3 regions of the Thalassospira sp. MIT121401 genome follow, and region 1 is predicted to be linked to each of the others. Evidence: predicted binding sites of a transcription regulator. Region 1 holds the regulator's gene; each other region holds the start of a gene.
The links. The regulator PhoB, encoded in region 1, activates phosphate uptake and scavenging genes when phosphate is short. The targets are predictions, from matches to a motif close to TNTCATAAAACTGTCA.
Positions count from the first base shown of each region.

Region 2: a site for PhoB is predicted at 7,915-7,930, ahead of SIB88_RS18320 (diacylglycerol/lipid kinase family protein). Genes of this name have one in related genera too.
Region 3: a site for PhoB is predicted at 7,370-7,385, ahead of SIB88_RS07565 (alkaline phosphatase). Genes of this name have one in related genera too.

Region 1 is NZ_CP138926.1:936,829-947,724, reverse strand. Features, by position in the region: gene folB (dihydroneopterin aldolase) at 1-199, opposite strand, end outside; gene SIB88_RS04205 (SDR family oxidoreductase) at 287-1,057, opposite strand; gene SIB88_RS04200 (calcium/sodium antiporter) at 1,105-2,067, opposite strand; gene SIB88_RS04195 (cation:proton antiporter) at 2,367-4,436, shown strand; gene phoB (phosphate regulon transcriptional regulator PhoB) at 4,552-5,250, opposite strand; gene phoU (phosphate signaling complex protein PhoU) at 5,268-5,990, opposite strand; gene pstB (phosphate ABC transporter ATP-binding protein PstB) at 6,013-6,816, opposite strand; gene pstA (phosphate ABC transporter permease PstA) at 6,818-8,107, opposite strand; gene pstC (phosphate ABC transporter permease subunit PstC) at 8,160-9,539, opposite strand; gene SIB88_RS04165 (PstS family phosphate ABC transporter substrate-binding protein) at 9,674-10,705, opposite strand.
Region 2 is NZ_CP138926.1:3,961,616-3,972,511, forward strand. Features, by position in the region: gene SIB88_RS18295 (DUF4170 domain-containing protein) at 1-222, opposite strand, end outside; gene SIB88_RS18300 (UbiD family decarboxylase) at 477-2,003, shown strand; gene SIB88_RS18305 (hypothetical protein) at 2,053-2,640, opposite strand; gene SIB88_RS18310 (TldD/PmbA family protein) at 2,892-4,241, shown strand; gene SIB88_RS18315 (methyl-accepting chemotaxis protein) at 4,344-6,302, opposite strand; gene SIB88_RS18320 (diacylglycerol/lipid kinase family protein) at 6,953-7,900, opposite strand; gene SIB88_RS18325 (UDP-2,3-diacylglucosamine diphosphatase) at 8,120-9,037, shown strand; gene SIB88_RS18330 (glycosyltransferase family 4 protein) at 9,034-10,173, shown strand; gene SIB88_RS18335 (hypothetical protein) at 10,222-10,896, opposite strand, start outside.
Region 3 is NZ_CP138926.1:1,671,846-1,682,741, forward strand. Features, by position in the region: gene SIB88_RS07530 (GntR family transcriptional regulator) at 1-601, opposite strand, end outside; gene SIB88_RS07535 (carbon-nitrogen hydrolase family protein) at 876-1,700, shown strand; gene SIB88_RS07540 (VOC family protein) at 1,761-2,162, opposite strand; gene SIB88_RS07545 (YHS domain-containing (seleno)protein) at 2,393-2,932, shown strand; gene SIB88_RS07550 (FtsX-like permease family protein) at 3,057-4,418, opposite strand; gene SIB88_RS07555 (ABC transporter ATP-binding protein) at 4,415-5,146, opposite strand; gene SIB88_RS07560 (hypothetical protein) at 5,124-5,564, opposite strand; gene SIB88_RS07565 (alkaline phosphatase) at 5,638-7,131, opposite strand; gene SIB88_RS07570 (class I SAM-dependent methyltransferase) at 7,507-8,046, opposite strand; gene SIB88_RS07575 (DUF1178 family protein) at 8,160-8,597, shown strand; gene SIB88_RS07580 (diguanylate cyclase) at 8,884-10,281, shown strand; gene ubiG (bifunctional 2-polyprenyl-6-hydroxyphenol methylase/3-demethylubiquinol 3-O-methyltransferase UbiG) at 10,320-10,896, opposite strand, start outside.

The DNA of each region.
Region 1 (10,896 bases):
CCCCTTCGAGGACTGCCAGATCAAGGTTGATCCGGACCCTTTGCGGGGCTTCCTTTTCATGGTCATAAACTCCGATCGAGGTATGAATGACCATATCGCGCACAAAGACACGGCGCAGGCTGCCGGCCCGGTCTGCATGAGGCAGATCGGCAAAAGGCAATGTCGTAATTTTGGCATCCTGTTTCAGGCCTGCGGTCATAGTCGGGTCTTCCTTGTGCTGCTTTTGGGTATGGGCGCCTTGTGCTGCCCTCCCCGTCCGGCCGATGTCAGACCATCATGCCTGACATCATTCGATTGGCTTGTCATTATTGCCACTGGGCGCCCAATCAAGGTGCTGCCCGCCGTCAAGGGCTAACATTTGCCCGGTGATGGCAGGCGCGGCAAGGAAAAATCGAACCGCGTCGCAAATCTCTTGCGGGTTTGTCCCGACTTTAAGCGGGGTTTTCTCGCACTGCTGATCGAAAATGTCCTGTGTTTGTCGGCTACTAGGCAAAGCCGGCCCCGGCCCGATCGCATTAACACGAATTTTCGGCGCCAATGCCAGTGCAAGGGTCTGGGTCAAGGTCCACAACCCGGCCTTTGACAATGTATAGGTCACGAAATGCGGGTTCAGATTCCAGACCCGCTGATCGATAATATTGACGATCAGGCCTTTGACATCGTCGGGCAGGCGTTTGGCGAATTCCTGTGACAGAACAAACGGCGCCCGCAGATTGGCCTCCATATGAAGGTCCCAGCTTTCGCGGGTGGCCGATTGAATGTCATCATACTCAAATGTCGACGCATTATTGATCAGAACCGCAATCGGCCCCAAGGCCGCCTGTGCTTCGCGCACAATCCGGTGGGTGTCTTCTTCGCTGGCGAGATCGGCGGAAATCACACAGGCGCGTCGGCCAAATGCACGGATTTCCTCGGCCAGGCTTTCGGCATCCTTGCGCGAATGATGACAGTGAAGTGCGACGTCATAGCCATTTCGCGCCAGATCAAGCGACAGGGCCCGACCGATGCGTTTAGCTGCACCTGTAATCAAAACGGTTTTGGGCACCTGTGCAGTCATTTTCTGCGGATCCCTTTATGCGTCTGTCAATTCAACCAAGCCGGTTTTCAGGCTGCTACAAGTTGGAAGACATAGACAAAATAGGCAATCACAAATGCACTTCCGGTAATGCGCGAAATTTTGCGAAACGCATAGGCAACAGCAAGCAACCCGACGGTTACCGCCAGCATGATCCACAAATCGGAATTCAAAATCTGTTCCGGCACCGGAATTGGCGCAATAAGCGACACCCCGCCAATAATCACCAGAAGGTTCAAAAGGTTCGAACCCAGCACGTTGCCAAGTGCAACATCTGAATGACCACGGAATGCTGCGACCACAGATGCCGCAAGTTCGGGCAATGACGTTCCGAACGCAACGAGCGTCAATCCGATAACGGCCTCGGAAACACCGAACTGCCGGGCAACGGCAACGCCACCGTCAACAAGCCATTCCGCCCCGAACATCAGTGCGACAATCCCGATCAGGGTCGCCACAAGCGGCTTGGCCCAGCCTTTGGGCACCTCGCCGACTTCATCAACTTCTTCTTCATGCAGATGGCTGGCTTCGCTGGGCATGTTTTTGTCATGCTTGTAGGTGAAATACCAGATAGCCGCCAACACACACAGCATCAAGGCCCCGGCCCACCGGTCAATCGCCCCGAACATGCAAAGTGCGATGAACAAAACGGTGCCCAGCAGCATGGTCCCGCCATCGCGAACAACCGTGATGCGTCCTGCCGCAACCGGTTTAAGCACCGCAACCGCACCGAGGATCAGCAGGATATTGGCAATATTGGATCCGACCACATTGCCCATCGCAATATCGGCCGTTCCTTTGAGCGATGCGTTCAATGACACGACAAATTCCGGCGCCGATGTCCCGGCCGCAACGATCGTCAAACCGACAATGACTTTTGACACCCCAAGCAAAAGAGCCAATCCAACGGCACCACGCACGATAAATTCGCCACCAGCCGTCAACAGGACAAGACCGGCGATAATCTGAAGATAGGGGATAAGCTGTTCCAAGACGCGTTTGCTCTTATTGGGTGTCAATTATATGGACCTGATCAGGCCCGCGGAACATGGCATCTGGCACCGGGATTGGCAAGTCATCAGGGCATGACAATTTTCACAGCACACAATTGAATTCCCCGCCCGGCGCATTAGGTCAAACCAACAAGACAAGCCTTGAAACAGATCAAACCGGTACGGGTTAATTGCGTTGGCATCGTCAAATTTCCACAGGACGATACCGTTCAATTCCGCTATCCTGATCATCTCGTTGTTTTCAAATATTTATCTGCTTTGCCGGATCGATTCTGACCATGCATCACAGCGTTCTGTTCGAGCTGTTCCTGATCCTTGCTGCGGCTGTGGTTGCAGTACCCATCGCGCATCGTTTGCGCGCCAATTCGATTATCGGTTTTCTGATCGGCGGATTTTGCATCGGGCCATTCGGGTTTGGACTGATTACCGAACGCGAAGACATTTCCACAGTTGCCGAACTGGGGGTTGTCTTTCTGCTGTTCATGATCGGGCTTGAACTGTCGCGCGAACGATTGCGCGTCATTGGCGGGCGGTTTGCCGCACTCGGCCTGTTGCAGATCCTGGTTTCAATGGCTGCGATCATGGGCGTTCTGGCGCTACTTGATCTGCCATTGGCAGCATCCCTTGTTATTGCCGGTGCGCTTGCCCTGTCATCAACCGCGATCATCCTGAAACAGTTGTCCGATGACCGACAGCTCAATACCCGTTTCGGGCGGGCCGCCCTTGCAATCCTTCTGGTCCAGGACGTGGCGGTTGGTCCGTTCCTGATCATGGTTCAGGCGGCGGGCAATGCCGGCACCGAAACCAGCCCGTGGATCAGTATTCTTCTTGGCTTCGGTTCTGTCGCCCTGCTTCTGGTCGCAGGACGATATCTTTTGCCGCATCTGTTTCGGTATATCGCGTCGCTTAAAAACCCGGAACTGTTTGCGATTGGCACCCTGTTCGTTGTTCTTGCCGCCAGCACCCTGACCGAGGTTTCCGGACTTTCGATGGCACTTGGCGCGTTCATTGCCGGTGTAATGCTGGCCGAAACCGAATTCCGTCATCAGATCGAAGCCGATATCGCGCCATTCCGTGGCGTTTTCCTGTCGCTGTTCTTTATGTCGGTCGGGATGTCGGTCAATGCCAATGTTGTCTATGAACAGTTTGGCAGTGTGCTGCTGTGGCTGATTGCATTGCTTGTCATCAAGACGGCCGTTCTGTTTGTCTTGTCCTTGGCGATCCGGTTCGAACGGGGTTCGGCCCTTCGTGTTGCGATGAGCCTGGCAGCAGGCGGTGAATTTGCATTCGTCATGTTTGCACTGGCGGCCCAGAATGGTGCAATTCCGCGCGATCTTGCTGCGATGCTGATCCCGGTGGTTGCCTTGTCGATGGCATTAACACCGACCCTAATCAATCTTGGCCACCGGATCGAGGAAAAGCTGCATCCCAAGGAAGACGACCAGCTTGGCCCGATCTCGGATGAAACCGAAGGCATCCACCAGCATGTTCTGGTCATCGGCAGCGGGCGTGTTGGCCGGGTTCTGGCGCGTCTTTTGAAAACCCGCGATATTCCGTTCATTGTTCTCGACAGTGATGCCCAACAGGTTTCGCGCGGCCGTGCAGAGGGACTTCCCGTATTCTTTGCCGATGGATCGCGCCCGGAAACATTCCGCGCCGCCCACACCGATGAAGCGCGCATTGCGGTTGTTGCCATGGGTAACCCGCATGCAACCGAAAAGACCGTTGCGCTTCTACGTCAGCATTATCCGCATCTCAAGATCTTTGCCCGCGCCCAGGACATCACCCATATTGGCCCGCTATCGCGCAGCGGGGCCGATGCGGCAATTCCCGAAGTACTGGAAACCGGCCTTCGGCTTTCGGATCATGTGCTGTCGGCCTGTGACGTGCCACAAGAAGACATTGATGCCGAAATCGCCAAGTTCCGGCGCGCCGACATGCTGTTGATGAACGAACTGGCGCCAAGGACCCAGCGTAAAAAAGCCCCGGAACCGGCACAAACAGCACCGGCATCAGACGTCGCACCAGCGACAACACCATCTGCGGCATCTGCGTCCCCGGCGACCGCGAAAACAACAAAGGCATCCGGCACGGCTGCGCAAACCGCAAAACCCAAACCGACGGCAAAGAAACCTGCGTCGCGTGCCACGCCAAAGAAAACAACCGCGCGCAAGGTTGCGACAAAACCCGCCGCAACCAAAACAACGTCGGGCAAAACAACGTCGGGCAAAACCACACCGGCCAAAAAAGCAGCGCCCCGCAAACCGGCGACAAAGACAGCGTCATCAGACAAACTGGCTACATCCCGGTCAGGCCGCACCACACGCGGCAAAACTAAAGACAGCTAAATGCAAAACCCCCGCTGCCTGTGGCAACGGGGGTTTTGTTTGATCTGATTGTCAGGATTTTTCCGACGAGCCATCCAACCAGCCAGCCAGCAGCCCGGCCTTGTGGCCGGATCAATCAGGCCGCAGTTTCCGAGTCCAGCGCATAGCCGGCCGCCCGAACCGTCCGGATGATGTCGCGGGTACCTTTGACATCATTCAGGGCCTTGCGCAGGCGGCGGATATGCACATCAACTGTACGGGTTTCGACATAAATGTTCGGTCCCCAAACAGCATTCAAAAGCTGCTCGCGGGAGAAAACACGCCCCGGATGTTCAAGGAAGTAGCGCAGAAGACGAAATTCGGTCGGACCAAGGTGGATGGCCTTGCCATTGCGGCTGACGCGATGGGCGGCAAGATCCATTTCGATATCGGAATAGACCAACTGCCCTTGTGGTTGCGCCGGACCGGATCGGCGCAGAAGTGCGCGAATACGTGCCAGCAATTCGCCAATCGCGAACGGTTTGGTGACATAGTCATCAGCACCGGTATCAAGCCCGCGAATGCGATCCCCTTCTTCGCCGCGCGCAGTCACCATGATGACCGGCAAATCCCGGCTTTCGGGCTTGCGGCGGATCTGACGGCAAACCTCAATCCCCGACATGACCGGCAACATCCAGTCCAGAAGGACAAGATCAACATGCGTTTCAGCAAGAATTTTCAACGCTTCGTCACCGTCACCGGCTTCGACAACCTGCATCCCCTCACGTTCGAGGTTGTAGCGCAACATGGTTACGATTGCAGCTTCGTCCTCGACGATAAGAACCGTTGGGTCCATCTTCCTATGCTCCAGTGTCACTCATTCGGTTCGACAACAGCAAAGTTCGCTGCATCATTTTTTGGCCGGTCGATTGCCGGCAGGTCTTCGCCCTTGATCCGGTAATAGATCGTTTCGGCGATGTTGGTGGCATGATCGCCAATACGTTCGATGTTCTTGGCGATGAACAGCATGTGGGTCGATGCCGTAATGTTGCGCGGATCTTCCATCATGTAGGTCAGCAATTCGCGGAACAGCGAATTGTACATGTCATCGACTTCCTGATCGCGCGCCCAGACGCGTTCCGCCTTTTCGGCGTCACCTTCGATATAGGCGTCGAGAACATCCTTGATGATTTCCTGGGCCAGCTTGCCCATGTTCGGGATCACCTGAACCGGACGGATCGGCGGGATCTGGTTCAGGACCTGGGCACGTTTGGCAATGTTCTTGGCCAAATCACCAATACGCTCAAGATCATTGGACAGCTTAAGCGCCGTCACGACCTGACGCAGGTCATCAGCCATCGGCTGGCGCAGGGCCAGAAGACGGACCGCAAAGTCCTGCACTTCCTGTTCAAGAACATCGATACGATGGTCTGAAAGAATGACTTTTTCAGCCAGTTCCGAGTCACGCTTTACAATAGAGCGGATCGCAGAGATCAGCTGACTTTCTGCAAGCCCGCCCATCTGCGAGATGATGTTGTTCAGACGGGTCAGTTCCTCGTCGAACGAACTCACGATATGTGTTTTGTCGTCAGCCATTTATGCGTTCTCCTCGTATCGCTTAACCAAAGCGACCGGTAATGTAACCCTTGGTGCGGTCGTCTTTCGGGTTGGTGAAGATCTGATCGGTTTCACCAACTTCTACCAGCTTGCCAAGGTGGAAAAATGCGGTCCGCTGCGATACACGCGCAGCCTGCTGCATGGAGTGCGTCACGATCACGATCGTGTAGTTCGAACGCAGTTCGTCAATCAGCTCTTCGACCTTTGCCGTTGCGATCGGATCAAGTGCCGAGCACGGCTCGTCCATCAAAATGACTTCCGGACTGACCGCGACCGCACGTGCGATGCAAAGACGCTGCTGCTGACCACCCGAAAGACCGGTAGCGGGCGATTGCAGGCGATCTTTTACTTCCTTGAGAAGACCGGCACGCTCAAGCGAGGTCATGACAATTTCATCAAGTTCGTCACGCGAATTGACCAGCCCATGAATACGCGGGCCATAGGCCACGTTGTCATAGATCGATTTCGGGAACGGGTTCGGTTTCTGGAACACCATCCCGATACGCGCGCGCAACTGAACAACGTCGATCCGCTTGTCATAGATATCGCGGCCATCAAGGGTCACCTTGCCATTGATGGTCACACCATCAATCGTGTCATTCATGCGGTTCATGCACCGCAGGAAGGTCGACTTGCCACAACCCGACGGGCCGATCAAAGCGGTAACCTGACGTTCGACGATATCCAGATTGACATCGAACAGCGCCTGGTTGTCGCTATAGAAAAGATTAAGGTCACGTGCCGTCATTTTCGGGCTTGCGACCGACGGCTCTGCCGTCATTGCGCTCTGGGATACAGCAGCCATTTTACCACTTCCGTTCAAATTTTTTGCGCAGATACACAGCCAGTCCATTCATCAGGATCAGGAAGGCCAGCAACACCATAATCGCTGCCGAGGTTTTCTCGACAAAGGCACGTTCCGGGCTGTCTGCCCAAAGATAGATCTGGACCGGCAGAACCGTTGCCGGATCAAGTGCACCACCCGGGATATCAACGATGAAGGCAACCATGCCGATCATCAAAAGCGGTGCCGTTTCACCAAGTGCCTGTGCCATCCCAATGATCGTCCCGGTCAGAATGCCCGGCATCGCCAGCGGCAGCACATGGTGGGTTACGGTCTGAACCGGCGAGGCACCAAGACCAAGGGCCGCCTGGCGGATTGACGGCGGAACCGCCTTGATCGCTGCACGCGACGCAATGATGATGGTCGGCAAGGTCATGAGTGCGAGCGTCAAGCCACCGACAACCGGGGCCGAACGCGGCAGATGCATGACATTGAGATAGACCTCCAGACCAAGCAGACCGAACACAATCGACGGCACAGCAGCAAGGTTGTTGATATTGACTTCGACAATTGTCGTGAACCGGTTCTTCGGTGCGAATTCCTCAAGATAGACCGCCGCAAGAACCCCGATCGGGAAGGACAGGGCCAAGGTCACAAGCAGGGTATAGAATGACCCGACAGCCGCCCCCCAGATACCGGCAAGTTCCGGCTCGCGGGAGTCACCACTGGTAAAGAAGCGGGCATGGAACTGCTTTTCGACCGCACCGTCTTCGACCAGCGCATTGTACCATCCGATTTCCTGGTCATTGAGACGACGGCTGCTTTCATCAACTTCGGCATCGATATAGCCTTTGTTGAGCATGTCGAAATCATCACCGGAAATCAGCCAGATCTTGCGAGTCTGCCCGATCAGGTTCGGGTTTTCCATAACCCGTTCACGCAGATCATAGGACGCACCACCTGACACGATGCCATACAGATCACGGCGATCGCGGCGGCTGGTTACTTCGGGGAACCGTTCACGCAGGGACTGCTTGATCAGGCCGTCAAAGTTGGCCTTGCCGATAACGGCCGGATCACCCGTCCTGTCCGGATCGATTTCCGCCGGATCAAAGTGAACTTCAAGCTGAATGTAGGTCTGGAAGAATGCGCTATAGCCTTTGGAGACAATAGAGAAGCCCAGAACAAACAAGGCCAGAAGCGCAACACCGATCGCGCTTAGTCCATAGATTTTAAAACGACGCTCAGCTGCGTAACGCTTTTTGATGTTACGTGCGATCTTCGGGCTGTCCCAGTCTACGGGCTTGTGCATTTTGTCCGAAATCACCTTTGCTGCGGCTCTGTCTTCCATAAGGGATGCCATATCAGTCATATTTCTCGCGATACTTCTGAACTACCTTAAGGGCAAATACGTTCAAGCCCAAGGTGACAAGGAAAAGAACCAGCCCCAACGCAAAGGCTGAGAGGGTTTTTGCACTGTCAAATTCCTGGTCGCCGACCAGAAGAGTAACAATCTGCACAGTCACAGTCGTCACGGCCTGAAGCGGGTTGACCGTCATGTTGGCAGCAAGACCTGCGGCCATCACCACAATCATCGTTTCACCAATTGCGCGCGACACAGCCAGAAGAACCGCACCGACAATCCCGGGCAAAGCCGCCGGGAAAATCACGTGGCGGATGGTTTCGGATTTGGTTGCGCCCAAACCATACGACCCGTCACGCAGCGATTTGGGCACCTGTGACATCACATCATCCGAAAGCGACGATACGAACGGGATGATCATGACCCCCATGACAAGCCCCGCCGCCAGCGCGCTTTCCGAACTGACATCAAGACCAAGGATCGCACCATTGTTACGCAGGAACGGCGCAACCGTAAGGGCTGCGAAAAAGCCGTAAACAACGGTCGGCACACCAGCCAGAATTTCCAGTGCCGGTTTGGCAACCGCACGGAATTTCGGGGATGCGTATTCCCCCATATAAATGGCCGAGAACAAACCGACCGGAACTGCAACACACATTGCAATCACGGTAATCAGAAGCGTACCGACAAACAGCGGAATGGCACCGAATGCGCCTTCGGATGCGACCTGGTCGGCGCGAATGGCCGTCTGCGGGCTCCATTCCAGACCGAACAGGAATTCAAGCGGGTTGATCTTGCTAAAGAAGTGCAGTGCTTCAAACAGAAGCGAAAACACAATTCCGACCGTCGACAGGATTGCAATCGCCGAACAGGCAATCATCACCCAGCGCGAAATGCGTTCGACATTGTTACGTGCGCGCAGTTCCGGCGAAATTTTGCGATAGGAAAGCGAAACCCCGATAACCGCACCACACAGCATCACGACAATCAGTGCTGCGTTGGCAATCGATTGCAAATTCGCAAGACGGCGACCGGCATCGACAACTTCGGGTGAAACAGTCAGATGCTGACCATTCCCCGCCGCAATCAACGAAATGCTGTTGAGTGCGAGCGACAGCTGACCGCTGTCTGATGTGATTTCTGCAGGCAGATCGGCAATGATCATCGCTTCGATGACCGATCCCTGGAACGTGTGCCAGACGAACAGCAACAGCAAAGCAGGAAGGCCGCACCACAGGGCAACATATGTCCCGTAATGAGCCGGAAGAGAATGAAGATTGCTGTAGCGTCCACCCGAAAGGGCAACGGCCCGCTGGCGCCCGAAATAGAAGGACAATGCACAAAGTGCAGCAACCGCGAGCAACAGGAAAGACAGGGACATTACGTTAAATCCGTTTGCCAGGTGAGCCTGTAGTAATCAGATGAGAGGCCAATAGGACAAAAACAATAAATTAATCAAGCCTGGAAACAAAGAAACCGATGGCAGCATTAGCCGCCATCGGTTGAAAGATCGCGTTACATGCTCAGCGGCGAAAGGTTCATCGCAGCGTTGCGTACAGCTTCACGCTCGGCGGCATCCATCGGGATCAGACCGCGGTCAGCAAGGTAACCTTCGTCACCGAATGCTTTGTCAGAGGTGAATTCTGCGAGGTATTCTTTCATACCCGGGATGGTGCCGACGTGTGCGTTCTTTACGTAGAAGTAAAGCGAACGCGAAACCGGATAGTCACCAGCCGAGATGGCTTCGAAGGTCGGCGAAACGCCTTCGATTTTCGAACCCTGAAGCTTGTCGCCATTCTGGTCGAGGAAGGAGAAACCGAAGATGCCAAGCGCATCGTGGTTTGCTTCAAGCTTCTGAACGATCAGGTTGTCGTTCTCACCAGCTTCAACATAGGCACCGTCTTCACGAACGCCGGCGCAAACTGCTTTGTGCTGGTCTTTGTTGCTGTCTTTCAGAGCAGCAATCGCCGGGAAGGCATCGCAAGCTTCTTCGAGTACCAGCTCGGTGAAGGCATCACGGGTACCGGAGGTCGGCGGCGGGCCGAGAACTTCGATTTTAACGTCCGGCAGGCTCGGATCGATTTCCGACCAGGTGCTGTAGAAGTTGTCTACAAGCGACTTGCCGTCTTTGGACGGAACGGTTTTGGCAAGCGCCAGGAAGATCTGTTCTTTGGTCAGATCGATTTCAGGTGCTTCGTTCGAGTTCGACAGAACGATACCGTCGTAACCGACTTTAACTTCGGTAACTTCGGAGATGCCGTTCTTTGCACAAGTTTCAACTTCGGACTTCTTGATGCGACGCGAAGCGTTGGTGATGTCCGGGTGCTGTTCGCCAACACCTGCACAGAACAGCTTCAAACCACCGCCAGAACCGGTCGATTCAATAACCGGGGTTTTGAACGAGGTGGTTTTACCGAATTCTTCTGCAACTGCGGTTGCAAACGGGAAAACGGTGGACGAACCAACGATACGAATCTGGTCACGTGCCTGGGCAGCGCCAGCAAAGGCAACGCTCATCAGCGCCGCAACAGCAAGAGTCTTCTTCATGGTATATTCCCCAATGGTTGTTCCACTTCGGAACGGTGCAACGATCTGCGAGGCGGACTCTAACGCTGGGTGCTTACGGTATTGTGTCGCTTTTGTTAACGTTATGTGACAACGTATCAGAGCAGTAAAAACGCCGTGATTTATCGATAAATATCAATGATATAAAAGAATCACGGCCCGGCAGAAATCAC
Region 2 (10,896 bases), 1.6 Mb from region 1:
GAAGTCGGTGCTTTCATATTCACCGCCAACGACCCAGTATTCTTCAAGGCGTTCGATGCGATAGCGCGAATTCGCGTCATCGACCGACTGCCAGGCCATTTTCGACCATTCCTGTTCCGCGTCTTCGAAGCTGCCAAACGGACCGACTTTGGTTTCTTCGCCGATCGGCTTGTCGAAACCGGTATCCTGATAGGTGCCCCCGATAACCCAGTATTTGGCCATCTGTGCGTCCTTCATGCTTTTGGTGAGTTGCCATGTCGCGTGTTGTGGGCCACGCGACTCAATTCTAAGCCAATGTATAACCAAATGATGCGTCAACCAAAACCGCAAAATTATGCAACGCAGCATCCCGGTTTCATGTAGGAAGCGATCGATCCAGTTACAAATGGCGTATTTGATAACAGCAAGGTTGTCCAAGCCCGCGTGCACGCGTATGAAGACAATCAGGTTTCAAAGCTTTGCAGATGACAGGTGCCATGCCCTATCAATCCCTTCGTGACTTCATGGATGCGCTGGAAAAGTCCGGCCGTCTTGTTCGTGTCACTGAACCGGTATCCCCCAATCTTGAAATGACGGAAATCCAGACCCGGCTTCTGGCCGAAGACGGCCCGGCGGTTCTGTTTGAAAACGTCGTTGGCGATGACGGCAAAAAATATGACATGCCGGTTCTGGTGAACCTGTTTGGCACGGTGGACCGGGTTGCCGCGGGCATGAACCGCAAACCCGAAGAACTGCGTGAAGTCGGCGAAACGCTGGCCTTCCTCAAACAGCCCGAACCACCGGCAAGCATCCGCGAAGCATTTTCGATGCTGCCACTGGCCAAAACCGTCATGGCGATGAAACCCAAAACGGTTTCCAAGGCCCCCTGTCAGGAAGTGGTGCTTCAGGGCGACGATATCGATTTGTCAAAAATCCCGGTTCAGTCCTGCTGGCCGGGGGAACCCGCCCCGCTGATTACCTGGCCCCTGGTTGTGACCCAGGGCCCGACGGCCGGTGAAAAAGGCGGCGACAAGCGCGATGTGTTTAACCTTGGCATTTACCGCATGCAGGTGCTGGGCAAGAACAAGACCATCATGCGCTGGCTCAAACATCGTGGCGGGGCACAACATCATGCCCGCTGGAAACAGGAAAAGCGTGATCCGCTTCCGGCCGCCATCGTGCTGGGCGCCGATCCCGGTACGATCCTTGCCGCGGTAACACCGGTGCCCGATACCCTTTCGGAATATCAGTTTGCCGGGCTTCTGCGCGGTGAAAAGGTTGAACTGGTTGATTGCAAGACCGTGCCGCTCAAGGTACCGGCAACCGCCGAGATCGTGCTCGAAGGTTACGTATCCTTGGACGAATATGCGCCCGAAGGCCCGTATGGCGATCACACCGGCTATTATAACTCGGTCGAAGATTTCCCGGTCTTTACCGTAACCGCGATCACCATGCGCAAAAAACCGATTTATCTGTCGACCTTCACCGGACGCCCGCCTGATGAGCCGTCGGTTCTGGGCGAGGCACTCAACGACGTGTTCGTGCCACTCCTGCAACAGCAATTCCCCGAAATCGTCGATTTCTGGCTGCCACCTGAAGGATGCAGTTACCGTATCGCAGTTGTATCGATGAAAAAGGCCTATGCCGGTCACGCCAAGCGCGTGATGATGGGTGTGTGGTCATTCCTGCGTCAGTTCATGTACACCAAGTTCGTCATTGTTGTGGATGACGACATTGATGTGCGCGACTGGAAGGACGTCATGTGGGCGATCTCGACCCGGATGGACCCGGTGCGCGATATCACCACGGTTACCGACACCCCGATTGATTATCTTGATTTCGCATCCCCGGTTTCGGGCCTTGGCGGCAAGCTTGGCCTTGATGCCACCAACAAATTCCCGGGCGAAACCGACCGCGAATGGGGTGAAAAAATCTATATGGATGATGACATCATCGACCGGGTTGATCAGAAATGGGAACGCTATGGCCTGCCCGGATCAGGCAAGAAAATCTGGCGGGATTAGTTGACAAAGGCGGGCTTCTAACCCGCCTTTTCTTTTCAAGAACTCACGATCAATTTCGGAAAAAGAACCAGTGATCGCCATTCTCCGCCGGTTTTTCCGAATAGAAGAATTGCGGCGCATCACACATGAAGTCATCCACCCGGATCGCGAAATTGCACATCTCTTTCGATCCGATGACTTCCTCCATGAATTCCTGGCTGTTTTCCTGCCAGCTCATGACCGGCGGGGCGGTTTCATCATGGATGCAAAGTGCATATTGTTCGGACTGCTCGAACGGCAGGTAGCGGATTTCGCTTTGTGCCTTACCGCCATGGTTGGTGACAAACAGCATGGCAAATTTCGGACCGTCGGGACTGTCTAGATCGACCCAGCCCGCAACCCGGTCGACCACATCGTCACAGGTAAAATCCCCGGTCAGCATCTGATGCCGGTAATTGCTGGCATATTGGCCACCCTGGATGCGCATTTCGCTATAAAGCTGTGCGCTTGAAACCGGGTCGGCTTTGCCATTGGCATTCAGTTCCCAAACACCATTTTCGTCGGGACCAGACGGATTACCCGGCTCATCCGCCAAAGCCGGATGGGAAATTCCCAAAATCATTGCCAAGCCGATTGCGCCCGACCTTATGTTCCGCATTTGCATTCTATCCCGTGTGCTTTGTCTGGCGGTATCACCGCCAATTATTTGCTGTTTTCCGGACTATAGCAGAAACAGGGATGAAAACAGAACGTCCAGCCCCTTGCCCCACAGATACATTCACGCCACCTTTGGGAACAAGACCAAGGGCACCTGCAATGCAGATGCATCAAACCGTTTCTGTTCTTTGCGAATACGTCCCTGCCGCCTATAACTAGCCGATAGATACATTCCGAAATAAGGGAGCTTCCATGCCCAAGACCGACATGACACTTGATCGTATCAATGATCTGCTGGCGCGCGCCAAGAAAGCCGGTGCTGATGACGCAGATGCCGTCTATGTCGAAGGAACATCTCTTTCGGTTGCCCAGCGACTGGGCAAGATGGAAAAGCTTGAACGATCCGAAGGAGCCGATCTTGGTCTGCGCGTTCTGATCGGCAAGAAACAGGCTGTCGTGTCATCATCGGACACCAGCGACGCCGCCTTGAACGAACTGGTCGAACGGGCCGTTGCCATGGCCAAGAACGCCCCGGAAGACCCGTATTGCGGCATTGCAGATCCGTCCGAACTTGCCGCAAGTTTTGATGTCGACGCGCTTGAACTTTGTGAACCGGGCGAAGTCAGCCAGGACAAACTGATCGAATGGGCAAGTACCTGCGAAGAAGCCGCCCGTTCCGTCGAAGGCATCACCAATTCCGAAGGATCAGAAGCCGGCTGGGGCCGCCATCAGATCACGCTGGCCGCGACCAATGGCTTTGCCAATTCCTATGCCGGTTCGGGCAGTCACATTTCGGTTTCGGTGCTGGCCGGGACCGGAACGGCAATGGAGCGCGACTATGATTATGACAGCGCGGTCTTTTCGACCGACCTGCGTGACCCGGTCGAAATCGGCAAAAAGGCCGCAGAAAAAACCCTGCGCCGTTTGAACCCGCGCAAAGTCAAAAGCACGCAGGTTCCCGTCATTTATGATCCGCGTGTTTCATCCTCAATCGTTGGCCATCTGTCCGGTGCGATCAACGGATCGGGCATCGCGCGCGGGACCAGCTTCCTGCTTGATGCGATGGGCAAGGAAATCTTTGCCCCGCATATCAATATTGTCGATGATCCCCACCGCAAACGCGGTCTGCGTTCCAAACCGTTTGACGCCGAAGGTGTCGCCAATGAAAAACGCTACCTGATTGAAAACGGCGTTTTGAAAACCTGGATCCTTGATTTGCGCTCGGCCCGCCAGTTGGGGCTGAAATCAACGGGCAACGCATCGCGCGGGGCCGGAAGCCTTCCGGGGCCGTCAACCACCAACCTTTACATGGAACCGGGCACCATTTCGCCCGAAGACATGATCAAGGATATCAAATCGGGTCTCTATATCACCGAAATGATCGGAAGCAGCGTCAATGGCGTTACCGGCGATTATTCGCGCGGTGCGTCGGGCTACTGGATTGAAAATGGTGAACTGGCTTATCCGGTATCGGAAATCACGGTGGCCGGGAACCTCAAGAACATGTTCAAATCCGTGGTCCCGGCCAATGATCTGACCTTCAAATACGGCACCAATGCCCCGACCTTGCGCATTGATGGCATGACACTGGCCGGTCAGTAACCTGACCGACACCAACAGACATCCAGATACAAAAACGCCCGGACTTGAATGTGCCGGGCGTTTTTTTTCGAGTCTTTTGTAATCGACAGGTTACCTCACCGATCAGCTTGCGCGGATCGTGTTGACGAAATTGTCCGTGGCACCTTTCAGGGTCGTGAAGTTTTCCGAAAGCATGCTGACCGCGCGCAAAACGTCACCCGATGCTGTTCCGGCCTCATTGACGGCCGAACTGACGGTTGCGATGTTTGAACTGACCGTGGTGGTGCCGGTTGCCGCCTGTTCTACGTTAAAGGCGATTTCACGGGTTGCTGCGGTCTGTTCTTCGATCGCCGATGAAATGGTGGCAATAATTGCATCCATTTCACTGACGGTTTTGCCGACTGCCTCAACCTGATTGACCGCACTTCCGGTGCGGGCCTGAAGGTTTTCGACATAACGGGTGATTTCCTCGGTCGCCTTGGCGGTCTGATCGGAAAGATTTTTGACCTCATTTGCGACCACGGCAAAACCACGCCCGGCATCACCGGCCCGTGCGGCTTCAATCGTGGCATTAAGGGCCAGCATGTTGGTCTGATCGGCAATATCGGAAATCAGTTTCAGCACATTTGAAATATTTTCCGATGCTTCGACCAGTTGCTGAAGGTCGGCCTGGGTCTTGTTGACTTGCCCGACCGCACTGCGTGCCACATCGGATGAATGGACAACCTGACGGTTGATTTCCTCGATCGAGGAATTGAGTTCCTCTGTGGCCGAGGCAACAGAATGCACATTGCCGCTGGCTTCTTCGGTTGCCGATGCCACAGCCACCGTCTGTTCGGATGCCGAACTTGCCAGACGTGACATACTGTCTGCGGTTGCCTGCAATTCCACTGCCGCTGCGGCAACGGTTTCAATGATTTGCCCGACATCGGAATTGAACGTGTCGGCCGTCTGGTTCATGAATTGGCGCTGGGCTTCCTTGGCGCGTTTTTCATCTTCGATTGCCTTGGCTTCAAGTTCGTCATTGCGAATGGCATTTTCCTTGAAGACCTGAACCGCGCCGGCCATCTGGCCGATTTCATCGCGCCGTTCCTGCCAGGGCACAGTGACCGTCAGATCATGGTCGGCAAGCTTGCGCATGATCTGGGTGATGGCAATGATCGGCTTTGACAGACGATCACCGATCAGAATGGCAATGACGATGCCAAGCCCCATACCGATCAGCGACGCGATCAGGATTTCGGTTTCCGCCAGACCGATTTCATCAACAACCCGTTCAAAAATTGAATGTTCGGTCGCCGAAAATTCAGCCATCAGATCGGCTGCTTCGGACAGCAACAGACTGGATGCCTGTTCCATATCGCCATTGACCGTTTCGATGATGACCAGTTCATTTGACCTGATCTTGTCAAATGCATCACGGTAATCATCAAATAATGTCATGACTTCGCCGATGGTCTTTTTGTATTCCGCATCGGGTACTGTCTGGTTGATTTCAATCAGCCCGGTCTTGAGAAGGCCGAACTCGCTGGCTGCCTTTTCGCCAAAGCTGTCATCCTGACGCCCGATCAGAATATTGGAATAAAGACGCGCCAGAAGCGCATGCTCACGCGCGGCCACCGCCTTTTTCAGGGCATCGATATTCTGGGTGGTTTCTGCACGTGCGATCAATGCATTGAGATCGGAAACGACCTTGATCCCGTCGGGTTCAAGCCGGTCAGTGATCAGGGCGTGATATTCATCGCTCAGATCACGGACTTTTTCGAAATCCTGCATGTAGCGATCAAGTGCCCCGGATATTTTCTCGATCCGGGCACGATGTTCGGCTGACTCGAAACTTTGCAATGCCTTGTCAAGAATTGGGCGGATTTGATCGGCGATGACAAACACCTGTTCCGCGTCATGGGCGCTTGCCTTGTTGGCAAATTCGCGGGCATGGCTTTTGAAACGCAAAAACCGCGTTTCAATCTGGGCAACAAGTGCGGCTTCTTCGACCCGCAGCGCATATTCATCAACATCATGTGCAACTTTGGTGAAGCTGTAGAATGCGAATGCCAGCGCTGAGACAAGAATGACCAGCACTGCTGAAAACCCCAATAGAATCTTTGTCTTAACACCCAAGTTTTCCAAAAACGCCCCCGTCGGCGCAGAAGAAACACGCGACACCATCATACCCTCCGTGTTCGCAGCACCGCGCTACGATCTCTTTGATTACCAAGGTATCTGCTCATGACAGTCACTACCCTCCCCATATGGGGAGTACACAACCCTTGTTTTAGATAATCACAATATTGCAACTAACTTAAAGGTTTGGCGTAACATGCGAAATTACAAGGAAAAGTAAGGCCGACCTATCCAGAAGACCTGTATACCTGTCCTTTCGAATATGCCCGGCAGATCGGCCCAATTCGGCGGATCAGTTTCCCTGTTTGACAACACCAAACACCGTAATTTCCAGACATGCTGGCAGACGCCGCAAAGCAGGGCACAACGCATTGGACCATCCCCAGTTATCAACCCAAGGGCATCGAAAATCAGAACCGGGGCATCGGTCCATAAAACGCCGATTTACACGCGGAAAAACCGCGAAATGGCGGGTAAGATCATGGGAATTTGCAAAAGAATGCCTGATCTTTGCTTTGCGATTTCCAAGCGTGATCACATGCCTTCTGATATCCCGGCCGCAAACAACCGGGATATCGTGCATTTGCTCTGAAGTCCTCGCTTCGGGGTTAACCGCTGGTCAGGCGAAGTGGTTCCGGGCCGGTTTCAACCACGCCCCCCGCGGCCATTGCATAGGCCTGTGGCACCATCAGCCGCACCGGATAGGGCGACAGACTAATTTCGCATGGCAGTTTGCCGGCACTTTCACCGTCAATCTGAAGCGGAGCCGGGCCACAATGGCTGGTGATCGTGATGCGTTCAGACCGCACAACCGAGACATCGCTTTGCTCATGCAACCTGTTTAACGTCAGGGCCAGCCCATAGCGCGACAATGCACCGATACCGTTGCCGGGCATCAGGACAACATCAAAACCGTTATCGGTCAGCTTCGCAGTCGGTGAAATGATGAATTCGCCGCCGTAATGCTGCGCATGGGTCACCACAACCCCGGCCACCCGATAGTTTTCCCGCCCGATATTGACTTCAAAGTCGCGATGACGCGGGAAAAAGATGTTCCGCAATCCTTCAAGAACATAGGCACCCTTGCCGATCATGCGCTTGAGCTTGAGCGACACATTGGCAACCGTATCGGCATCGGCCCCCATTCCAACCATCAAAAAGAAGGCCCGCCCATTGACCAGTCCGGGCCGGATCCAGACCTGACCGGGATTGTTGATATAGTCGGCAATTGCCTTTGCCTTGCGTTCCAGCCCGACTTCGACGGCCAGAACATTCGCCGTCCCGAGCGGGATCACGCCAAGTGGCGGGACTTCGTGACCATCGATCTGGGCATCAAGCAGACCGTTCAGGGCCTCGTTCAATGATCCGTCGCCGCCGGCAACAAACAGGCGTTGATGGGCACGAACCTTGCGCGCCAATTCACGGGCATGGCCGGGATGGGTGGTCTGCAACAATTCCACCCTGATCCCTGCATGTTGCAAAATCTTGGACAGAAACCGCTGTTTGTTCCCCCCCGCACGGGGATTGAAAATCACAGTCACATCGGCATGGGTCATTCAGAACATACTTCCGAAATAAAACCGAAATAAATCATACACACGCACTACCATATGAAAGAAAAAATGTAACAGTTGCTTTACAGAACGACGAAATTTCTGTGAACGGGTTATAAAATCACGTTTTTTATTTTAAACCGATACTGGTTGGGGACAGTATTCGGCACCTCGAAACGCCGAATTCCAGCCATCCTTTTGGCAGGATACGGAGGAGCGGCAATGACAGCGATGACGCTGCAACCGCATTACCGCACGGTCTGGATTTCAGACGTCCATCTGGGGACACGTGGATGTCAGGCAGATCTTCTTTTGGATTTCCTCAATGAAGTAACAGCAGATACCTATTATCTGGTCGGTGACATTATTGATGGCTGGCGGCTCAAGAAAAGCTGGTATTGGCCGGAAAGTCACCATGCTGTTATCACGACAATCATGGATAAGGCAAAAAATGGCGCCAAAGTCATCTTTGTCCCCGGAAACCATGATGAATTTGCCCGCGAATTTGTCGATATGACCTTTGGGCATGTCGATGTCAAAATGAACGATATCCACGAAACAGCCGATGGCAAACGCCTGCTGGTCATCCATGGCGATGAATTTGACGGGGTTGTCAAATATGCCAGATGGCTGGCCTATCTTGGGGACACGGCCTACAACCTGGCCATCGCCCTTAACCGTTACTATAACGGCATTCGCCGCCGCCTTGGATACGGTTACTGGTCGCTTTCGGCTTATCTTAAAAACCGGGTCAAAAACGCCGTTCAGTTCATCTGCAATTTCGAAAATGCCGTCGCCCACGAAGCCGCGAAACGCAAGGTCGATGGCGTGGTCTGCGGTCATATCCATCATGCCGAAAAACGCATGATCGGTGATGTGCTTTATTGCAATGACGGCGACTGGGTCGAAAGCTGCACCGCCCTTGTTGAAGACAAGGATGGCAAGCTTGAACTTCTGCACTGGGCGGAAATGCGCCAGATGGCCATGAGCCATTCCAGCCCCGGCCGGGACGCTGCAAGCACCCCGTCACTGGGTCTTGGCAAACTGATCTCCATGTTCCGCATTGCCCATGGCACGGACAATTCCGCATCGGGTGCTTCCAAAAAGCGCAGCGATGCCCCGATTGGAAAGACTGCATGAAAATACTGATCGTAACCGATGCCTGGTATCCGCAGGTAAACGGTGTTGTCCGTACCCTTGAAACCGTACGTGGCGAGCTGGGCGCGATGGGACATGATGTTCACATCATTTCGCCCGATCAGTTCAAAACTGTTCCATGCCCGACCTATCCGGAAATCCGTCTGGCCCTGTTTGCCAAACGCAAGATGGCCAAAATGATCGAGGCATTGCACCCGGTCGCCATCCACATTTCGACCGAAGGTCCGCTGGGTCAGGCTGCGCGTTCCTATTGCCTGAAACACGGCTTGCCGTTTTCAACCGCCTATCACACGCGGTTTCCGGAATATATTCATGCGCGCTGGCGGCTGCCGCTGTCGATTTCCTATCGCGGGATGCGCAAATTCCATTCCAAATCACGCTCGGTCATGGTCGCCACCGAAAGCCTGCGTCAGGAACTGTCCGACTGGGGCTTTGAAAACCTGCATATCTGGTCGCGCGGGGTGGATCTTGATCTGTTCCGGCCCCGACCGGACGCATCATTTGGCGATTTCCCGAAACCACACTGGCTGTTTGTCGGGCGGGTTGCGGTGGAAAAGAATATCGGCCATTTCCTTGACCTTGATCTGCCCGGGACAAAGTTCGTGGTTGGCGACGGCCCGCAACTTAACGAGCTTAAGGGCAAATATCCCAATGAGCAGTTTCTGGGCAAAAAGGTTGGCGAAGAACTGGCAACAGCCTTTGCTTCGGCGGATGTCTTTGTGTTTCCAAGCAAGACCGACACCTTCGGCCTTGTGATCCTTGAAGCACTGGCATCGGGCACCCCGGTTGCCGTCTTCCCGGTTCAGGGACCAGCCGATATCGTGCGCGGCACCAAGGCCGGTGCGATTGATGCCGACCTGCGTGAAGCAGCCCTGGCCGCACTTGAGCTGACATCCGAAGATGCCCGTGCATTGGCCGAACAATATAGCTGGCAGAATTCCGCCACCCAGTTCCTGCACAATCTGGCACCGTTTTCCGGCGGGTTTGACGGGATCGAGGTCGTCCGGATTTCGGTTGACGATGCCACCCGGCACAATGCGGGCACAAACCCGGCCACATCCCCGGATCAAGATCAGGCAAGCCTTGGCACAACCCCGGTCGGTCAACCCGCCCAGTAAGTGGCTGGTCCCGGAAAAACCGACGGAAAGCGTGGAACGGGTGAAGTTCTATCTGCGATAAAGGCTTTTGCGCAAAGTGCGATAAGCCAGAATACCATTCAATGCGTCCGTTCCCAGCCATCTGCGGAACGGACGCAAAATCATGTAAACCGGTCGCAAAAGCCTGATGACCTTGCGCAAAGGGACAAGTTGCCCGGCAGTCTCGCCCGCTGTGGCAACATAGGTTGCCCATCCTGACCGCAACAATTCCGGACGTTTTTTGAACTCGCGCTGAATGGAAAATACGAACAACAAAATGTCGCGGGCCTGCGCATCTTCCAATGGCATGCGGGCGTTCGGGTCTTCTTCAAAATCAATGAAGCCGATCTGGCCATCATCGCGTATCGTCATGTTACGCAATAAAGGTGCCCCGTGCGACACACCCGATGCGTGCAGTCGCGCCAGTGCGGATGCAGCAGCAGTGATATGCTGTTTGACCCGGTCTTCATTGCCGGACCGAACATCATCTTCGATCCTGGTCTGAAGGATACCGCCATTGTCACCGATTGCGATCCAGTTCGCCCCTTCGCCAATCAGATCAGGCACAAGTACGCCATGTGCGGCCAGTTTGCGCAGGGTATTGGCTTCATTCACAAGCCCCGCTTTGCCGCCGGGCGACACCGTTGGACGCAAAAGCGGAATGCCCGTGACATTGGCCAGAAAGCGCTGCAACCGATGCCAGAC
Region 3 (10,896 bases), 740 kb from region 1:
TGGCCAGCATTTGGGCACGGTCGCCATCGCCGGCACAGATCGCGTCGGCGATGGCTTCATGTTCCGTCCAGATCGGATCGCGGGACGATCCGGTCTGCAGGTCTGCATGCATCACACGCCGAATTTGCAACCAGACGGCCGCTGATGCTTCGGGCAAAAGGGGGTTGCCCGACAGACGATAGATCGTTTGATGAAATGCGACGTCGGCTGCAACAAGTTCTGCGGTGTCGCCGCTGCCCAGGGCGTGGTTTCCCTGTGTGATGGCAGCCCGCAAAGCCGATTCCCGGTCCGGGGCGTTGGATTGGGCGGCAAGACGGGCGGCGAGCCCGTCAAACGCTTCTCGCAGGTCATAAACGTGACGGACCAGATCGGCATCAACAGGTGCCACGCGATAGCCGCGCCGCCCCATCGGTTCGACCAGTCCGTCACGACGCAGCAGCCCCAGAGCTTGCAACACGGGTTGCCGCGAGACATTGAGTTCCTCAGCCAGCGCTTCCTGACGCAAAGGTGTCCCGGGAGGGAGAGCACCGGAACACAAGGCATCAACCAGGCGGTCATGCACTTCGTCAGTCAGACTTTTTCGACCGGAAAGAGGTTCCATCTTCGATCCTTCTTAGGTGTACGGAATACTGTATACAGTAATTTCGACCAAGGAAAGGTGTAAGTTGCAATCAGGACTGTTTTGGGGGCATACGGCTGATCACGCGCCTGCGCGGACGTGACGTTTTGTCATTGCGTACGGGTGCTGGGCATCATGACCGAAAGGCGGTGCGATGGTCATAAGGTGCGAAGTTCGCACTGATCGAATTGCGTATTGTCGCGCGTGACCGACAGGGTCATCATGGCAGGGATAATGATAAAAAGGAGAATGCATCATGACCCGTTTCATTGCTGCCTGTGTCCAGGTCAATTCCCGTGACGTCATGTCCGACAACCTTGCGCGTGCGGCGACCTATGCGCGCGATGCCCATGCGGCAGGGGCCCGGTTGATCGCATTTCCTGAAAACGTATCCATGATGTCCTTTGGCGGGGAAAATGTCCGCGCCGCAGCCTTTCCCCAGGAAGAACATCCCGGCCTTGGCTTCTTTGCCGATCTGGCCCGGGAACTTCAATCAACCCTGATTGTCGGATCGCTCCATGTAAAGGTCGCGGGCGAAGACCGGGTGGCAAACCGCTGCTTTGTTATTGGGCCCGATGGCAATGTCATCACGTCCTATGACAAGATCCATATGTTTGATGTCGATCTTGCCAATGGGGAAAGTTACCGCGAAAGCAAAACATTCCGTCCCGGCGACACCGCCAAACTTGCGGAGACCGAGTTTGGCAAGATCGGTGTGTCGGTTTGCTATGACGTGCGGTTCCCGCATCTGTTTCGCGATTACGCCAAGGCCGGTGCCAAGATCCTGAGCATCCCGGCGGCCTTTACCCGAACCACCGGACAGGCGCACTGGCATACGCTTTTGAAGGCGCGGGCGATTGAAAATGGCTGCTTTGTCATTGCCGCTGCCCAATGTGGCGATCATCCGGGTGGGCGCCAGACATTCGGCCATTCCCTGATCATTGATCCGTGGGGCGAAGTTCTGGCCGATGGCGGGACCGATCCCGGCTTTGTCACAGCCGAGATCGATCTGTCGCGCGTTGATGAAATCCGGCGCATGGTGCCGTCCCTGCAAAATGGTCAGACCTATAAGCCGTGCTGACCATGTGCCGGTAAGGCTTGAGGTTCGAGGTTCGCGGTCTAAGCTCCGATGTCGAAGTGGTCAGGAATAACTGACCACTTCGAACTCGATATTGTCGGCATCGCGGAAATAGAACCGCCGTCCCGGTTCGTAATCGGCGTGATTATGGGTCGTGAAACCCGATGCCTTGATCTTTTCTTCGGTCGCATCAAGGTCATTGACCACCACGGCAATATGGTTCAGGCCACCGCGCGTCTGATAGGTATTGTCGCGTGCATCACGGGCGCCGTTTGAACTGTCGGCTTTGCCGGGGGCATAAAGTGCGACGTAACTTGAACTGTTGCCGACGTGATAGGTTTCACCGTCATGGATTGACGGGCCTTTCCAGCGGACGTTCCATCCGAACCAGTCATGCAGAAGACTTGCCGTTCGGGCGGGGTCGGAAACGGTAAAATTCACGTGTTCCAGAAATGCTTCACTCATGGCGTTTCCCTTTCAATGTAAAGGAGAAGGGTGGGTTTGTTCCTTGGTGGTAATTCCTGAAGTAAGGTTGAGGTCAATAGCCAAATTGCATTGAATTTGCAATTTTATCTGATCGGGATGACAGATTGCTCACAGGGCCTCACGAAACAGTGTCGCAACGTCATTTCGATTTTCAGGCTGTGCGGGGCACTCTTGGTCATCACGGAAACCCAAGCGGAGAGACAGCACCAATGTTGAAGAAAACACTGACCGGGGCGATTGTCCTTTTTGCCATGTCGGGCGCAGCCCTGGCGGGTGAGCAATATGTCGACGAAACCGGCTTTGCGATCAGCGGCTATGACGCGGTGGCCTATTTCAATCTGGCGCAAAAAGACGATGGCATGATGCAGCCCCATGCCGTGCCGGGCCGCGCAGACATTACCGCCGATTATAATGGGGCGACCTGGGCCTTTGCGACGGCTGAAAACCGCGACATGTTCCTGGCCGATCCGGCAAAATATGCCCCGAAATATGACGGGCATTGTGCATATGGTGTTGCCAAGGGGGCAAAGGTTCCTGCCAACCCGAACCTGTGGCGGATCGTTGATGGCAGCTTGTATCTTAACATCACCCCGGAAGTCGCCGAAACCTGGAACAGCGATATCGCCGATTACATTATGGATGCCAATGATGAATGGTCCGATCTTGAACCGAAATCGGCGTCTGATGACAGCTGGATGGACATGAGCGACAATGACGGCACCTATGACATGGCAGCACCGATCAAATAAGCGTTAAGCCCCATACCACCCATAGCGCCCCATACTGCCCCGCCATATTGCCCCCCATGACAAAACACCCCGGCCAGAATGGTCTGCCGGGGTGTTTTTTAGATCGGTTACGGATCAGATCAGGTCAGGAACCGCGCAATGCGCTGACCACCGGGCGGCGATACAGCAAAAAGGCGGGCAGGGTTGCCAGGATCAATCCGATAATGACAAAGCCACCCGCCAGCATCAGTTCTGATGATCCGAGCGATGCCTGCATCGCCATTCCGGTTTCGGCGGTAAAGATCCGCGATACAGATTGCGCCACCATCCAGCCAAGCCCAAGACCGCAAATCGCGCCGGTAACCACCAGCAGGGAGACATAACTCCAGATCGCGGAAAAGACATAACTGCGCGGCGCACCAAGGGCCCGCAGAACGGCAAACTGTTTGCGATAAAGCTGCATCAGCGCAAGGATCGCAGCCAGAATTGCCGCAACCACAAGCGCTTGTGACCCCAGCGCCATGGCCCGCATCACCGATCCGGCATTGCCAAGCAGACGATACATCTCGACCAGGACTTCGGCCGGGAAAAAGGCGGTGGAATGGTCGGTGCGATAATCGGACCGGATGGTATAGGCCGCGGCAACGCTTTTGGGTCTGACGACAATGGCAGGGACACCGGGCAATTCATCAAGATCAAAGGGCGGGCCGATGCGGGTTACGTGATGATGGTCATCATGTTCGTGTGCGTGATCATGGGCGTCTTCGTCGTGATCTGCTGCATGGTCATGATCGTGGTCATGGTCGCCATCATCATGGGCATTGGCTTCTTCATGTTCATGATCTTCGTGATCCTGATGATCATGTTCATCAAGGGCAAGTTCATGATGCCCGGTCGGTAGGGCATGAAGATCCCAGACCTGTTCGACCGCCACAATAATGGCGCTATCCCATGGGGTGCCGGTCGGCTGCATTTTGCCAACTACATGCAGTTCCGCGCCGTGATGATGATCAAGGACTTCTTCGGGGCCATGGCCGTGGCTGGGTTCAAATTCATCACCAATGGCAAGCGGCACGGCAGCACCGACCACGGCCTGTTCGATGGTTTCAAACACATGCCCGCTGGCAAGCCCGCCAGACAGATAGGTCACGAATTGCGGCGTTGATCCGACAATCGAATGCCCCTTCCAGCTGTCGCCAAAGGCAAGCGGGGCAGCAATTTCAACCCGCGGATCATCAAACAGCTTGCCCCAATAAGGACCATCAAGAAGATTGATGGCGCTATGTTGCAGGAAGATCGAATTCATGACGATTTCGGTCTGGCTTCCCGGGGCTGCGATCAGGATATCAAACTTGTCGGCCGCCTGTGCACTGCCCTGACGGAGCGCACGTTCCTGTGCCGTCAGGCCAACACCGATGGCAACCGCAACCGCGATCAGAAGAACAAACAGAATGTTCATGATCCAGTGCCGTTTCAGGCTGGCCATCACGATGGGAAACGGGTTCATGCAAGCTCAGCCTTTTCCTTGATGTTAGCGCTATCATCAATCAGGGCGCCCTTGTCAAAACGCAGAACGCGGTCGCAGCGATCAATCACATCCTGATCATGACTGACGGTGATGATGGTGCGGTTCGACCTGGCCAGCGAAAACAGGGTGTCTGTTGCGGTTTTTGATGCGGCGTCATCAAGGCTTGCGGTTGGTTCGTCGGCCAGAATGACGGGTGGATCAAACAGCAGGGCACGGGCAATGGCGACACGTTGTTGTTCACCGCGTGACAAATCAGATGTGCTTTTGCGCGCCAGCGGTACGCCCACCTGATCAAGAAGTTCGTGGGCGCGTTTACGGGTGGCATCATCAATGCGCCAACCGATAAAACTTGCCGGGATCAGAACGTTGTCAAGCGGGCTGACTTCATCAATCAGGTGGAAATCCTGAAAAACGAAACCGATGGATTTGCGCCGCCAACGATCTGTTTCACCTTCGCCCAGGGTGGTGATATCCGTGCCGTTCCAGATGATCTTGCCGAGGCTTGGCTTCAAAAGGCCGCTGATCAGATACAGCAGGCTTGATTTGCCTGATCCGGACGGGCCGGAAATGCCGACGGTTTGCCCGCGATCAATCGCAAGATTTCCGATTTGCAACACAGGGGGCTGGTTTTTCCCGTAATGCAGGCTGAGTTCTTCGATGCACAAAAGCACGTCAGAGACGGGCTCAGATAAGTTCGAACTGGGCATCGACAAGTCGGACAAGGCTGACAAAACCGGTTTCCTCATCTTTGGCTTCACCGAGTTCAAGAATACCGGTGGTAATGATCGGGCGATTGAATGCCACCGCATCAACCGTATCGCGGGTGCGGACAAAAACGATGTCACTTGGCCAGTCTGCCGATGTTTCACAGAACGGGCAGACCGCCATCGGGCGCTGGGTCAGGACAAAAAAGGATGCATCTGCCTTAAGCGGCGGGGCCATGAAACCCGGAACCGTGATGATTTCGCGCGATGCGGCAAAGGCTTTTGCCTCGGCGGAAAATTCGGCCTGTGTTTTGTAAAGGTCGCGAATTTTGATGCGGCTTTGCGCGAATGCCGGACGGGTCAGGGCAAGACCGATTGAGGCAGAGGCACCGGCAATGAATGTGCGGCGTCCGATGGGCATGGGAAGTCTCCGTCAAACAGAAGCACCGGTCGCAGCGAACTGCGACCGGCAAAGATGGTGGTCAGCGGATGGCTTATTTCGAAGCCATGCTTTCCTGGATTTTCGAGGCATGCGCCATGACGTGGTAGATGAAGTTCTGTTCAACCACACCCTTGAACAGGTGCGACCACGGACCGGCTGCAAAGATTGCAACATCGTCGCCCGCGTGGGTTTCGCTGCTCATCGGGACCAGTGCCTGCTGAAGGTAGTCAATGTCGGTGGTGTCAACATTGGTCAGATCAGCGCGAAGGTTGTCTTTCAGAGCACCCGGGCCGTTCATGTAGCCAAGGGTGGTGTAAGGCTTGCCATCATCGCCTTTTTCTTCGGACAGGCCGAGGATCGGGTTGCCGCGGCTTGCATAACCGGAAATGGTCATGGTGTGCGCGTGGTCGGCGGTGACAATGATCAGGGTGTCATTCAGGTTGACCTTGCCCATGGCGGCCTTGACGGCATCGTTCAGCGCGACGGTGTCTTCAAGGGCGCGTGCGGCATTGCCGGCATGGTGGGCGTGGTCAATACGACCTGCTTCGACCATCAGGAAGAAGCCCTTGTCATTTTTTGCGAGAATATCAATCGCCTTGCCGGTCATTTCAGCAAGCGACGGTTCGCCAGCCGCATCTTTTGCACGGTCGGCTTCATATTCCATGTGCGAACGGTCAAACAGGCCCAGGACCTTTTGGGTTTTGGCCGGGTCGAGTTTGTTGAACTGTTCCTGGTTCCAGATGTATTGCGCACCGGCACCGTTGGCTTCTACCCATTCTTTCGGAAGATCGCGACCATCGGAACGCTGGCCCATTTTGCCGGCATCTTCCGGGTCTTCCATGGTTTTGTCCATGAACATGCGACGACCGCCACCCATGGCAACCTCAAAGCCGTCACCGCCTTCTTTCCATTCGATCATCTGAAGAGCGATGTCCTTGCAGCCGCCTGCCTTTGCTTCTTCGGTCAGGTCGCTGTCGCTTTCCCAGTTACGGTCAGCGGTGTGAACATAGTTCGCAGCCGGGGTCGCGTGGGTCAGGCGGGCGGTGGAAATCCAGCCGGTCGACATGCCTTTTTCTTCGGCCTGTGCGGCGATGCTGGTCAGCGGATGTTCTTTCTGTGCTTCGCAATCACGACGGGCGACTTCCTTGGAAACGCCGATGGTGCCGTTATTGAGCTTAACACCGGTCACCATTGCCGATGCGGTCGGTGCCGAGTCAGCGATCTGGGCGTCATGGGTATAGGTTTTCGACAGTGCGACGTTCGGGAACTGACCGAAAATCAGGCTGTTGCTTTCGCCGTCAACGCCGCGCTTCTGGCCTTCAAAGATACGGGCCGCGGTAACGGTCGGAATGCTCATGCCATCCCCGACGAACAGGATGATGTTTTTGGCACGGTTGGTGTTGTCCTGTTCCATCAGCTTCTGCTGAAGGGTCTGCTGTGCAGCAAGGAAATAGGAATCGTTTGCCTGCGGAAGCTGATCAGCCGCATAGGCAACGTTTGCGCACATGGCACCAGCCAGCGCGGAAGCCACAAGAAGGCGTTTCATTTCGATAGTCTCCCTTATCGAATAATATGCTCGCTGCTATCTGCCCAACAGCGAATGCGGCGGGAGTCTAGTGTCTGTGAAAGGCGCTTTCGTGAAGCAAATATGATTGATCTGTTACAATGTTCGGATGAACCGGAATTCGCCAATTCCCGCGATTTCAAAAGTCTGACGATATGTTTTTACCGGTGTGGTGTGGTCGTGTGGTCGACATCATAAGATGCTGTTATTTATCGATAATTTCGACAAAACAGTAATCTTGGCGTATCCACGAATACGTGACTTGTTGGTATGATGTTTCGAAAGAGCCGATTGTTCATTTGAATGCCGATTTTGCCAGGCCGAACCTTGCGACCGTGACCGGTCCTTCGGGCCCGATCATTCGTTTTCAGGTGGAGCCGGCTTTTGCGCAACGATCGCCTGTTTGACAGAAACCGGTAATCCGGTATCGCTGTCGCGGACGGGGCCTTGTTGGGCGGTGATGATATTCCAGTCGGCAAAGGTTTCGTTCAATTCATCCGGGCGCAGCAGAAATTCCGGTGACCGTGGCCGGCCAAAACGTTCATTGCCGACCATGAATGTTTCATAGATCAGGATGCCGCCCGGGCTTGTTGCCGCGCGCAGATGATCAAACAGCGGGCGATGCAGGTAATTGACGACGACAATCAGATCAAACTGACGGTTTTCAAGGGGCCAGTTCCCGGTTTCAAGATCGGCCTCGATCCAGTTGATCGCCCGGTTGCTGGGCTGTTCGATACGCGAAAGATCGCGATCAATTGCCGTGACATCCCATCCCTGATTGGCCAGCCAGAAACTGTGCCGTCCGGCGCCGCAGGCAAGGTCGAGTGCGCGGTTATGTCCCGGCGTTGCCACGGGGCAATGTTGTGTGATCCAGTCCGATGGCAATTGGGATGACATTTTTGTAAATCTTGTTTATTGAAGGTTTCGCATGTGACTGGCGGAATGCGCCCGGTCAGGCCATATTACAGATACCTTAATTCTGCGACATATCGGTTTCCACAAGTACCATCATGATTCTTTTTCAGCTTAAATGCGAACATGATCACGAATTTGAAGGCTGGTTCAAGGACGGCGCGACCTATGACACGCAGGCCGCAAGCGGCGATTTGTCCTGTCCGGTTTGTGGCACGTCCAATGTGGGCAAGGCCCTGATGGCACCGCGATTGCGCACATCGCGGCAAAAGGAACTGGCAGCGGAAAAACAGCAGCAAAAAGCCGTGGCCGAAGCAACCAAGGCCGCGATTGCCGAAATCCGCAAACAGGTCGAAACCAATTGCGAACATGTCGGTGACAAATTTGCCGAGGAAGCCCGCAAAATCCATTACGGCGAAGCTGAAAAACGCGGCATCTATGGTGAGGCATCGCTGAAGGAAACGGTCGAACTCGTCGAAGAAGGCATCGACGTTCACGCCTTGCCCTGGGGCGATGACACCAAGAAAAAGAACTGACAGCACAGCAGGCGGACGGGTGTCTTGATATGCAAATTGCAATCATCGAAAGTTGCCTGCAATTGCATTGAAAGATTTCTGTTCCTCCCCATTTGAATGGCTGGAGCTATTCGGAGGGAGAGGTTCGGGGAAGCGAAAACATCGCGATTTCGGTATTCCCGGCATTGGCTTGAAAACCAGAATGGCCTGAAGGCCATCACAGAAATCGTTATCTGATCAGACGGCTCTCCCACGCGCGGACCATAAACCGTGTCCGGTTCAACCGACCGAAGAAGAGTGTGGGGAGATGAAGATTGATTTTAACGAACTGAATCTGAAGACCCTTCTTGATAATTCCATCGTCGGCGTGGTGATCCATGACTGGGATACATCGATCGTCTATGCGAACCCGCGGGCGATGGATTTGCTGGAAATGAGCTACGATCATCTGATCGGAAAAACATCATACGATCCGCAATGGCACTTTGTTGACGAACAGCACAGGCGGTTGATGGTTTACGAATACCCGGTCAACAGGGTGCGTAAAACCAACACCACGATGGTCAACGAAGTCTTTGGCAAGGTGAATGAGGAAACCGGTGACGTCAGATGGTTTCTGGTAAATGCCTATGTCGAACGCCAACCCAATCTGCCCGATGGCAAAGGCTTCATTGTTGTTTCCTTCAATGACATTACCGACCGGCAGAACCTGTTTTCCTATGAACATATTCTGGAACATGCCGGGGATGTGGTCATCGTTACCGAAGCCGATCCGATAGAGGCACCGTTTGGCCCGAAAATCGTCTATGTGAACAAGGCGTTCGAAAAGCTGACAGGATATTCGCGCGACGAAGTCATCGGTGAAACACCGCGCATATTGCAAGGTCAATTGACCGATATCGAAGCCTGTCGACGCATTTCCAGGGCCCTGCACGAAAAAACCAATATCCGCGAGACATTGCTGAACTATTCCAAAACCGGAAAGCCATATTGGCTTGATATGAGCATCATGCCGCTTTTGGGGCGAAATGGTCAGGTTACCCATTTTGCGGCGATTGAACATGATGTGACGGAATCAGTATTTAACGCGCAGCAACTTGAACGACGCAATGCGGAGCTCAGGCAAATCAAGGACTCGCTTAACAAGCTTGTTCAGGAAAAGACCCGTCAGCTTCGCGAAGCCAATATGAAGCTTGAGCAGCTTGCCTATTATGATGCGTTGACCGGCGTTCCCAACAGGCGCAGCTTCACCGACCAGTTGCAAAAAATGTTCGGGTTTTGTGTGCGCAACAGTTACCCGTTGCTGGTCGGCATTTTTGATATTGATGACTTCAAATATGTCAATGATACGCACGGTCACGGCGTAGGGGACGAGGTGCTGGTGCAATTGGCGCGTGCGGTTGACGATCAGTTCCGCATCGAAGATGTGTTTGGCAGGATCGGCGGCGAAGAATTTGCCTTTGCCTCAATCGTCAAAGAGCGCAAAGCAGCGGACATCCTGTGTGCCAGGGTGCTGTCAAATGCACGGTCATGCCAGGTTGAGCTTGCCGACGGTCAGCATGTGTCGATCACTGTCAGCCTTGGCGCATGTTTCGTGGTTCCGAGCAACGGCATCGATACGGACAAGGTCTTGCAGGTCGCCGACCGGGATCTGTACGAAGCCAAAAGGTCGGGCAAGAACCGGTTTGTGATTTCGCAGTGTTAGGGGCCGTTTCGCGGCCCCGGGTTCAGGCAGTCCCGGATTCAGGCAGCTTCGGGCTTGCGGGCGATGACCATGTAATTGACGTCAAGATCGCGCGGGGCGGGATACCAGGTATCCTTGATCGGGTTATAGGCAACACCGGTGATATCGGTCAGTTCCAGACCGGCACCACGCAGATAGCCCGACATTTCCGACGGTTTGACGAATTTGCGCCAGTCATGAGTGCCAGCCGGCAGCCAGCGCAGAACATATTCAGCGCCGATCTTGGCCAGTGCCAGTGACTTGATGGTGCGGTTAAGGGTCGCAACAAACATCAGTCCGCCCGGTTTGAGAACCGATGCACAGGCCTGCATGAAGAATTGCGGATCATCGACATGTTCGATGACTTCCATATTGAGCACGATATCAAACTGTTTGCCTTCATCGGCCAGCATTTCCGGCGTGCAGCAACGATAGTCGATTTCAAGTCCGGACTGTGCTGCATGAACCTTGGCGACTTCGATGTTGTTTTCCGCAGCATCGATCGAGGTCATTTTGGCCCCCATCCGTGCCAGCGGCTCTGACAACAGGCCCGCACCACAGCCGATATCGATGATTTCGATATCTTGAAGAGGTTCG